2 regions of the Schaalia sp. JY-X169 genome follow, and region 1 is predicted to be linked to the other one. Evidence: riboswitches for the same ligand, from Rfam matches in the RefSeq annotation. Region 1 holds a riboswitch; the other holds the start of a gene.
What was found. Region 1 has a riboswitch for S-adenosylmethionine ahead of H2O65_RS07150 (hypothetical protein). Riboswitches for the same ligand answer to the same signal wherever they lie in the genome.
Positions count from the first base shown of each region.

Region 2: another riboswitch for S-adenosylmethionine. It lies ahead of H2O65_RS00750 (methionine ABC transporter ATP-binding protein); the one in region 1 lies ahead of H2O65_RS07150 (hypothetical protein).

Region 1 is NZ_CP059675.1:1,614,439-1,619,846, reverse strand. Features, by position in the region: gene H2O65_RS07165 (C69 family dipeptidase) at 1-1,022, shown strand, start outside; gene H2O65_RS07160 (isoprenyl transferase) at 1,025-1,804, shown strand; gene H2O65_RS07155 (GRP family sugar transporter) at 1,801-2,859, shown strand; SAM riboswitch class IV at 2,994-3,106, shown strand; gene H2O65_RS07150 (hypothetical protein) at 3,150-3,671, shown strand; gene H2O65_RS07145 (HNH endonuclease signature motif containing protein) at 3,779-5,408, opposite strand, start outside.
Region 2 is NZ_CP059675.1:166,889-172,296, reverse strand. Features, by position in the region: gene upp (uracil phosphoribosyltransferase) at 1-295, shown strand, start outside; gene H2O65_RS00760 (MetQ/NlpA family ABC transporter substrate-binding protein) at 501-1,364, opposite strand; gene H2O65_RS00755 (methionine ABC transporter permease) at 1,485-2,219, opposite strand; gene H2O65_RS00750 (methionine ABC transporter ATP-binding protein) at 2,222-3,211, opposite strand; SAM riboswitch class I at 3,216-3,303, opposite strand; gene gluQRS (tRNA glutamyl-Q(34) synthetase GluQRS) at 3,445-4,371, shown strand; gene H2O65_RS00740 (TetR/AcrR family transcriptional regulator) at 4,585-5,259, shown strand; gene H2O65_RS00735 (carbohydrate ABC transporter permease) at 5,361-5,408, opposite strand, start outside.

The sequences.
Region 1 (5,408 bases):
GTGAGGGTGTTGTTCGTCTTGGTGCGCTGCTGGAGCAGTACGGCACGTATGAGATGAACGGCGTCGCCTTTGCGGATGCGGATGAGATCTGGTGGCTTGAAACCGTTGGAGGTCACCACTGGATCGCGCGCCGCGTCCCCGACGACGTCTATGTGACGATGCCTAACCAGCTGGGCATTGACAGTTTCGATGTGGAGGACGCCCTCGGTGAAGGCCGCGAGTACCTGGCGTCTTCTGACTTGCGAGATTTCATCGCGGACAACTGGCTAGACCTCTCCATTGATGGGAACCTGAACCCGCGGGACGCATTCGGCTCACACTCGGATGCCGACCACGTTTACAACACTCCTCGCGCCTGGTTCATGCAGCGCATCTTGAATCCCAACAGTACGGAGTACGCACCGACCTCGGACGATATTCCATGGTGCCGGCACCCAGAACGCAAAATCACCATTGAAGATATCAAGTATGTATTGAGCTCGCACTACCAGGGCACCCCATATGACCCGTATGCGGGCACCGATGAGCAGGCGAGACTATTCCGCCCGATTGGGATCAATCGGCATAGTCAACTTTCTATCCTGCAGGTAAGGCCAAAATCGTCCCGTTCGATACAGTGGATCGCATTTGCTTCCAACCCTTTCAACACGCTGATTCCCCTCTACACTAACGTTGAGAAAATGCCCGACTATGTCTCTGACACGACAGGCCGAGTAACAACGGAGAACTTCTACTGGGCCAGCCGCATCCTCGCTGCATTGGCAGACGCCCAGTTTTCTGCGGCGCTACCTGAGATTGAGAGCTACCAGCAGGCCACGCTTGCTGCAGGCCACGAAAACCTCGCAAAAACTGATGCTGAGGCACGTATCCTCGTCGACAGTGCATCGGTAGGTGGCCTTCTCGAGGCCGCCAATGAGGCGATCACAACCACGGTCAAAGAGGCAACCGAGGCGGTGCTCGACAAGGTTCTCCTGATTGTCAGCAACGGCATGAAGAACAGCTTCTCCAGGTCGGATGGTTAGACATGGCACTTGATGCGCCAGGTGCTGGTCGCACCGTTGTCCCGCCCCATCTTTTAGGCCACGTCCCCGAACATGTCGCGGTGATCATGGATGGCAATGGGCGTTGGGCGAATGCAAGGGGCCTGCCCAGGACCGAAGGGCACCGAGCCGGTGAGCTTGCACTAATGGACACCGTCGCGGGCGCTGTCGAGGCTGGCGTCAAGTACCTCTCGATGTACGCGTTCTCTACGGAGAACTGGAAGCGTTCGCCCGAGGAGGTCCGTTTCCTTATGGGGTACTCACGGGATGTGATACGTAAGCACACGGACCGCCTCGACGAATGGGGCGTGCGGGTCCGTTGGGTCGGACGAAGACCACGTCTTTGGAAGTCTGTCCTCAAAGAGCTACGGGTTGCCGAAGAGCGAACCAAGAACAACACCAAGACGGAACTGCTTCTGTGTATCAACTATGGGGGGAGAGCCGAAATCACAGACGCCGCCCGGGCGCTTGCGGAAGAAGTTGCTGCTGGAACTCGCAAGGCTTCCTCTATCAGGGAAGCCGATCTGGCGTCGCACCTGTACGCCGCGCAGGCCCCAGACGTCGACCTGTTGATACGCACGTCGGGCGAGTCAAGGATTTCTAACTTCTTGCTTTGGCAGCTGGCTTACGCCGAACTAGATTTCGTGCCGCAGGCGTGGCCGGAGTTTGGGCGGGAACAGCTTTGGGAGCGTCTGATCGCCTACCGGGAACGCGAGAGACGCTACGGCGGAGCGGTTGACGCCGTTGCCGGTAGCAACCAATGAGCTTTGCGATTGGGCTCTTACCCGCGCTGCTATTTGGGTCTTCAAGTGTCCTGCTGATGAAGCTCGGCGGGGACAGCCGACAGCAGACCATGGGGCAGTTTCTTGGCGCCTTGGCAGTGGCGATAGTTTTGGCGCTCAGCGTGGGAGTGGACACGAACCCCGCTGTTCTTCTCACCGCCTTTGTTGCGGGTGCAGTGCTTGGTGTGGGGATGAATCTGCAGATTATTTCCTTTCACTATCTGGGTGTCTCACGTGTCATGCCGCTCACGACGGGCGGTCAGCTGATCGGGGTGGCGGTTCTTGGTATTGCCCTGTTCGGAGAGTGGGTCGGATCGGCGGCGCTGCCGGTGGGAATCGCGGCGTTGGCGTCAATACTGGTGGGGGTATTTCTTGCGGGCTGGAGCGAGCCCGACCCTCTCACCGTGTCCGCTCCCGCGGATCCCGCTCGGGTCGCTCCCGCAGATTCTGCTCGGGTCACGTCTGCTCCGCTCGCTCCCGCAGATCCCGCTCCCGCGGATCCCGCTCCTGCAGATCCCGCTCCTGCACCCGCTTCCGCTCCTGCTTCTGCTTCCGCTCCTGCTTCTGCTTCCGCTTCCGCTCCTGCTTCCGCTTCCGTGCGAACCGGAATGGTCATCATGGCCATTTCTACGTTGTTCTTGATTGCATTTCCTACCCTCACGAGGTTGTGGTCGATTGATCCGATGACGTCGCTGTTGCCGGAGGCGATTGGTTTCGTGGTGGTGGGTGTGATCGCCACATCCCCGCGACGAGGCATGCCAGATACGCGTTGGAGTCGCCCTACCGTTGGCGCCTTGCTCCCGGGGGTCCTGTGGGGCACGGGGTTGATCGTGCTGCAGTACTCAATAAATGTGCTCGGGGTGGCTGTGGGATTTGCACTTTCGCAGTTAACGGTGGTGGTTGCGACTTTTGGGGGCATCTGGATTCTCCAAGAGAAGAAGACACGCAAAGAGATGCGCGTGACCATGTTGGGAATGCTGTTTCTGGTCGGCGGTGCGATGCTGCTCGGATACGCGAACGCACTAGACGGAATCTAGCCACACTGGCGGCGTGACATACTCAGCGCCTCCTGCTTGACGGTGGCCTGCTGCTTCCCGCTGCTCGTTCGGCGAGGGTGCTTAGGGTCAGCCCCACGACAATGTGTCGTGCGACCGTGCTACGGTTCTTGCAGGTTCAAGAGTTGTAGCTTTCAGTACCTGGCTGGCTGCACGGCAACCCTCTGCGTCGAGCGGGGTGCCCCAGGGGAAGAACCGGCGTGAACAACCGTTCATGCAAGTCGAGGGGGGCCCAGGCGTGCGCGTGTTGGGCTCCGGTAAGGATTGTTCCCATGCCTGTTTTCCAGATTGCCGTCGCTGATGGGGGAGTAGAGGACTTCGAGACCACGGACGGGTGGGGTGAAGTGCCTGAAGTGGATCGGCCCGTGTGGTCTCGCTATATGCTCGACCATTGCCCTTGGTTTCCCGGGGCGACCATTGTGTCCTTTATTGCGTCTGGCGTAGTCAACGGCGGCTCCCGCGTCCCTGAGGTTTGGAAGGAGACGGCCGCGGAGCTGCACAGCGGCGGCTTTACTCCGCTCCAGTACTACCTACTTGCGCAGTTGTTGTCGGATAAGCGCAGGAGGAACGAGCTTGATGAGGCCACTCATGGGCATCTTTTCAAGCAGTGGTATGAGGAAGGGTTCCCAGCTTTTCAACTTGATGCCGAAGCCTGGAAGCCCTGGCTTGAGCGACTTGTGCGAGCACAGTCGCCGCGTCGCGCCCTCGACCATATGCTCTTCGGGCCGGACCTGCCGGCACTGGGTATGGTGATGTCGCTCTCCGGAGAGCTGGCCCGGGTCGTTTCCGACTGACGGTTGCACTCAAGGGGGCTTGGGCGGCCTAGGGTTTTCTCTTTCAGCAAGGCCCCCAGTCTAAGAGGGCCCACTATCCGAAATCCCTTGGCTGCCCAGGCGTTCGGTTAGGCGGCGTGGTTCCACAGTGTTGGTGGCGTCCCATTTTGGCTGCCTGGTGGCGCGCCTTGTTGGCCTGGCTCCCTACTGTGTTGGTTTGGTGGCGGACCGGTTTCGTCGGGGGCTGCGCTGTGTCTGTCTGGTGGCGCGCTGGTTTGGTTTGGTGGCTTGTTTTGGGGTGGGAGGACGCGTGTGGTTGGTTGCCATTTTTGTGTGGGGTCTTTCCAGTGGGGTGGTTTGATTTGGGGTGTCCCGTTTTTCATTTGGATGTTCCAGGGGCCGTGTTCGATGTGGCGGTGGTGTCCGTGGCAGAGGAGGACGCCGTTGTCGGTGTGGGTTTTGCCGCCTTGGGCGTGGGGGGTGACGTGGTGGACTTCGCACCATTGGGCGGGGGTGTCGCAGCCGGGGATGATGCAGCCGCCGTCGCGGGCGAGGATGACGCGTTTTTGGTGGTTGGTGAAGACTCTTTGGGTGTTGCCTAGTTCGGTGATTTTGCCTTGGGGGTCGGTGGCGTAGAACTGGATGGCTCCGGTGCAGGCGGCGTGTTCGATGGCGAGGTTGGAGATGGTGAGGGGGCCTTGATTGGTGTGGATGAGGCCGGGGCGCCGGTTTTGTAGGGCTTGGCGGCTGGTTTGCATCATGACTACGGTGCCTGATCCGCCGAGGAGGGGTGTGCCTGGTTGACCGGTTTTGATGAGGTTGGTGGTGTGGGTGGCGGCGCTGGAGGCAACTGTGATGATGGAGGCGAAAGCGTCGTGGCGTTTTTGTGCGGGGCTGCGCTGATCCCAAACCCCACCAGCATTGTCATTACTGTTGCTGGCCGGGTCGCCACTGTTGTTGTGGGCCGGGTCGCCACTGTTGCTGGAGTGGTTACCGGCGCTACTGGTGTTGTCACTGTTGGTGGGGTCCCAGTGGTGGCGTGTTCTGGGGGAGGTGATGGTGTTGAGCATGGTTTCTAGGTGGGCGGCGATTTCTGGGGTGAGGTTGGCGCGTAGGGGGATGAGTCCGTGTGCTTCTTGGCCGATGGTGAGGAAACGTTTACTGGTGGTGTGGTAGTCGGCTTGGATGCTTTGGCGGGGGTCCCAGAGGTCGGCTGCTTGGCTGCAGGCGCGACGTATTTCATCTAGGTGAGCGCCACTGAAACCAGTCGTGGGAGTTCCACCAAACCCAGCGCCCAAACCAGTATCAGTTCCAGCGCCAGTGGCGGCGTCAGTGTCGGTGCCGGTGGTTGTAGGGGTGTTTCTGGTAGGGACATTGTTGTTGTGGAGGTGTTGGGCAACATCGTGGTAGTTGCGTTTGTCACCTGGTAGGCCGAGGGCGGTTCCGACTAGTTGGCCTTCCATGTCCCCGGTGTGGGTGCCACCGCGTTTGTCATGTTGGGTCAGGGTGTCAACAATGCGGAGGGCGCCTGCTTCACTAAGACCCCCAGTTTCAAGGGCGGAGGCTACTAACTCAAATGTTGCACCACGCCCCGGAACACCGCCACTGCCGCTGCCGGGGTCACTGCCAACCTCAGGGCCCCTGCCACTGCCAGCAGCGTTGCTAGCGAGGTCATTGCAGCTGCCAGGGTCAGTGGAGGGATATGTTTGCGGCAGGGTTGCTTCGGCAAGGCGGAGGCGGGCGCGCGCCTCGGTAATA
Region 2 (5,408 bases), 930 kb from region 1:
ACGCCTCCCCGACGATCTGTCTGGACGTGAGGTGTACGTCCTCGACCCCATGCTGGCAACTGGTCACACCCTTGTGGCGACGATCGAATACTTAGTTGAGCACAACGCGAAGCGCATCGTTTGCATCTGCCTTCTGGCAACGCCTGAAGGGATTGCGGAGATCGAAGCGCAGATCGGCGACCGCGCTGATGTAACTGTGGTGACTGGTGCGATGGATCTGGGCTTGAACGAGAAGTCCTATATCGTTCCGGGCCTTGGGGACGCCGGCGACCGCCTCTACGGGGTCGTCGACTGAGTCGGGCTGCGCGCGGGCAAACTTCGTACGAAACGTCCGCGAGCCGACTACGCCTTAGCGTGCGAGTTCGGCTTGAATAACGGTGTAATTCCGCGTCAAAATTGGCCAAACCCGCACCGTACGTCCTAACCCGCACCGCAAAGGACCGCGCTGAGGCAAATAGTGGGGGAGCAGCAAGCAGCTGCTCCCCCACTATTGCTATCGACTAGAAGGCTGGGATTACTGAACCATCCGTCCAAGTGCTCTTGATGAACTCTGCGACCTCGTCGCTCCGGAGTAGTGCATCTAGCTTCTCAATGGCGTCAAGCTTGTCGGTACCGTTCTTCCACACAAGCAGGTTGGCGTAAGGGCTGTCCGTACCGTCCTCAACCACCAGGGCATCATCCGCTGGTGACAGGCCGCCCTCGAGGGCGAAGTTGCCATTGATTACCGCGATGTCAACATCCTGCAGGTTGCGAACCAGGGACGGTCCTTCAACCTCGATCAGGCTGATTCCCTTGAGGGGTGTCACCGTAGTCGCGTTGATCGCGCCATCTGCTGGAAGTTCGACGAGGCCGTTGGCTGCAAGAAGCTCAAGTGCGCGACCCTGGTTTGATGGGTCGGTGATGACGCCTACCTTAGCTCCCTCGGGAACGTCAGCGATGTCAGTGATGGTTTCTGAGTAGATGCCCAGGGGCTCAATGTGAACCGGGGAGCCTGCGACAAAGTCGTAGCCGCGCTCTTCTGTCTGTGCCTCAAGGTAGGGGACGGTTTGGAAGAAATTGGCGTCCAATTCGCCGGCATTGAGGGCCTCATTGGGCTGGATGTAGTCAGAGAACTCAACGATGTTCAACTGCAGGCCTGCCTCAGCCGCCAGGTTGTCGTTGATGAAGGTGAGGATTGAGCCGTGAGGACTGGGGCTGGCCCCAACAGTCAGAACCTCGACGTCTCCGCCCTCGGCTGCCTCTGTGGCAGCGTCATTCTGCTCCGCCTCGGTCGACTGGGTGGTGTCGCCACCGCCGGATGAGCAGCCTGCCAGGACAAGGGCTGCGGCCGCACCTGTTGCTGCAAAGTATCGTAGTGAACGCATGGTATTTCCTCCATTAGTTGTGCCCAATTGGGCTGTGAAGAATGAAAAGTCTGTTGGTGATGTTTAGTCGGGGTTCTGCCGAGTGCTTTGTACCATCTAGTCACTCCGGCTGGTGGCGCCTCAGCGGTGGTCCACCAGCCGGCTGATCATATCGCCGAGCATTTGGACCAGCTGCACGATGACGATGATCGCCACAACGGTGATGATCATGACGTCGTCTTGCCACTGGTTGTACCCGTAGTTCATGGCGAGGGCGCCAAGCCCGCCACCTCCGACGGCGCCAGCCATGGCGGAGTATCCGATTAGCGTGATGAACAGGGTAGTCACGGACTGCACCAGGGATGGCATAGCCTCACGGACCTGCACCGCCCACTCAATGCGCATGTTGGATGCACCCATCATCTGTGCCGCCTCGATCTTCCCGGGGGAAACCGCATTGATATTGGTCTCCACTAATCTGGCGAAGAACGGTACGGCGCCAACCACCAGGGGGACGACAGTTGCTTTCCAGCCCAGCGAACTCCCAACAAGCAGGCGAGTGAAAGGGATCAGCGCGATCAGAAGGATCATGAATGGGAAGGACCGCACCACGTTGACGACGACTCCAACAGCCTGGTTCAGCGCCGCCCTTGGCTTCAGACCCGAACGGGAACTGGACGCGAGGAGGAGGCCGAGCGGGAGACCAAGGATGACGGTGACTAGGCTTCCCCAACCCACCATCAGAAGCGTTTCGAGAACCGCTGGCCAGAACTTCTGCTGAATAGCTGGGTTATCGCCCCAGCGGGGTCCACCGGGGGCCGCAAAGATTAGGGAGAGCTGACTCGTGGAGACAAAGAGTTGCGAGAAGACCGTCATGATCAGACCCACTCTCTGACCAAAATAGCGTTGCGTTCAAGCTGGCCGCGGATTGCGTTTGAGTGGTAGGCGGGCACCGTAATAGCTAGGCGGCCAACTTGCACTTCACCAATCGACTCAAATCGGCCTGCTGCGACGTCAGCACCCAGAGAGGCAACGAGATTGAGGACCGTGGCGCCGGTTGGTACACCGGGACTGGAGGTGAAAGAAATATCCAGAAGAGCTTTCCCATCAGGGATCTCCACACCATCAATGTTGGGACGCGGCACCAGGTCCTCTGCAAGCGCAGAGTCCGGGCTCTCCAGTACCTTGGCAATTGGGCCGCTTTGAACAACGCGTCCGTGTTCCAAGAGTGTCACGGAGTCACAGTAATCCCGAACCACTTCCATCTCGTGTGTGATGATGACGACGGTAACTCCGGATTCGTCACGAAGTTTCTGTAGCAGTCCCATCACTTGTTTCGTCGAGGACGCATCCAGGGCCGAGGTTGGCTCATCACACAGCAGGACAGGTGGATTGGTGGCCATCCCCCGCGCGATTCCGACACGTTGCTGCTGACCGCCGGAGAGCTGCGCGGGGTATGAGGCTCCACGCTCTCCTAGGCCCACAACGGTCAGCAGTTCCTGAACCCGAGCAGCCGCCTTGTCTTTCGACTCACCGGCAAGTTTGAGGGGAAAACCGACATTGGCTGCAGCGGTTCGCGAGTCAAGAAGGTTAGGGGTCTGGAACACCATGCCAATGTTGCGGCGTGCTGCCCGTAGTTCCGGTCCCGATAGGGCCGTCATGTCGATACCGTTGACGACAATCTGTCCTGTTGTTGGGCGTTCGAGGGCGGTGAGGCAGCGAATCAGAGTGGATTTGCCCGCACCAGACTGACCAACAATTCCGTGGATTGCACCGGCCGGAATCGAAAGGGTGACGTTGTCCAGTGCGACGACAGAAGTCGCACCGGAGATGTCATAGACCTTTCGGACATCGACTAGTTCAATCAAGGTTCCTCCATCGGTCCTGGCGGTAGCACCACGCGTGTTGCTGGTTGCTGCAGCGTCAACGAGCCAGGTCTCTCAGCTGCTCTAGATGGTTGTTGCAATGATAATAGGGTTGTCAGACAGACCAATGGCAAATTGCCTTCCAGAGTGTGGACAGCAACCGCTGGCTGCCACCGCTGTGGAAAACGACTGAAGCAGACTCGTGAAGGAATGCCAGTAGGAGGAAGGAGGGTGCGATGAATGCGGGCCGTTACGCACCATCCCCAACGGGTGATTTACACCTTGGAAATCTCAGAACAGCCCTTATTGCGTGGGCTTACGCCAGATCCACGGGGAGAGACTTCTACCTGCGTCTTGAGGACCTTGACCGGCAGCGCTTCCGCGACCCCCAGTCCCAGATCGATGACCTTGAGGAGCTCGGAATCGACTGGGATGGGGACATTGTCGTCCAGAGTGAGCGCTTGGACCGTTACCAAAGCGCAATCGATGCTTTGCAGGAACATGACCTGGTGTTTGAGTGTTTTTGCTCGAGGCGCGACATCCGCGAGGCAGCCTCTGCGGCTCACGCACCGCCTGGACACTACCCTGGAACATGTCTGCGCCTCTCAGAGGGCGTGGCCCTTAGACGCAGGGCCGAACTGGCGGACCGCGGCTTGCAGCCAGCCCTGCGGTTGCGACCCACAGCGGCGAACTGGACGATCACCGACATGGGTCGAGGGCGGTTCACCGGGCCCACCGACAGCGCCGTCCTCCAACGAGGTGACGGAGCTTTTGCATACAACCTGGCCGTGGTTGTCGATGACATTGCGATGGGGGTTGACCAGGTGGTGCGCGCCGACGACCTACTGGCTTCCTCACCGCTCCAGGCATATTTAACTCACGAACTCGGAGGAGTCGAACCCCTTTACGGTCACGTCCCCCTCGTCCTAGGCCCCACGGGCAGGCGCCTGGCGAAGCGAGACGGTGCAGTCACTCTGCGCGAACTGCACGAAGCCGGACTCAACACGGCTGACGTGGTGCAGATACTTGCGGAGTCGCTGGAGCTCAGCAAGGTGCGAAGTGCGGCCGATTTCCTGGAGCATTTCGCCAAAGCACGTCTCACTGGCGACCCGTGGACGTTCCTACCCCCAAATATCAGACCCACAGCAGTTTCCCAAGAGTAATCGCGCTACTCCAATCACCCCGCTCAAAGGTGCAGAGATGTTTCCTATTGGTGTTATTTGGGCTGACTGGCCGTAGTCTGACATGTGGATGCAATCCATACGATTTCGTCCAAAGAGATCAACCTTGCAGGTAGAGGCACTTGCAAGGGAAGCTTGTCTAGTCAGAAATCCGCTTGAGCAGCAAACGCTGCTCTCTACTATTAAGGAGTCACCGTGGGTCGTCCCCGAATCTACGATGAGACACTACGAGAGCGCCTGATTGAAGAAGCGCGCCAGATGCTCACCGTCGACGGATACCACGGTGTTTCGTTGCGAGTTCTCACAAGAAATGTTGAGACCTCAACGAATGCCGTTTATACGCTGTTTGGGTCAAAGGAAGCCCTCATGGCGGAAGTTGTGATCCGCGACTTGGATCGACTGTTTGGCGACCAGTATGATCCCAATCCGAGCGAAAACTCCGAGGATGACCTCCTCAAGTTCGCTACTTTCTATCGCAAGCATGCAACTGCCGACCCCCTCGCTTTTGCGGGAACCTTTGAGGCAATGGAAGAGGCACGCCGCCCTGGCAGCCTTACCGACCGCATCAACCCGGAAGCAAAGAATATTGCGGCACGCATCCATGCTCCACTTTTGTCGCTATGCCAACGCATCGTCGACGAAGTCCCCGACAAGGAGATGGACGCGCAGAAAATGGCGGCGGGACTGTGGGCACTACTCCACGGGTATGTTTCGCTAGAGAATGCTCACGCTCTTCCCTTGTCGGAAGAAGAAGTTGAGGCAGCTTTCGAGCAGAGCATCCACGCCCTCTACATTTGCTGGGTCACCGTTGTTCCTTCGGGTGACACTCAAGAACTGGTTGACGAGGACGAACAGGCGACTGTTAACTAGCATCCACCCAAATCTGGCCAACCGCTCTTAAGGATCGGTGAGACAAAAGGGCCGACACCTGGGATAACACCAGGTGTCGGCCTTTTCTGTCGTCGGAACGATCAGCCCTTCACAGAACCCGCAGTTAGACCCCGCACGAAGTACTTCTG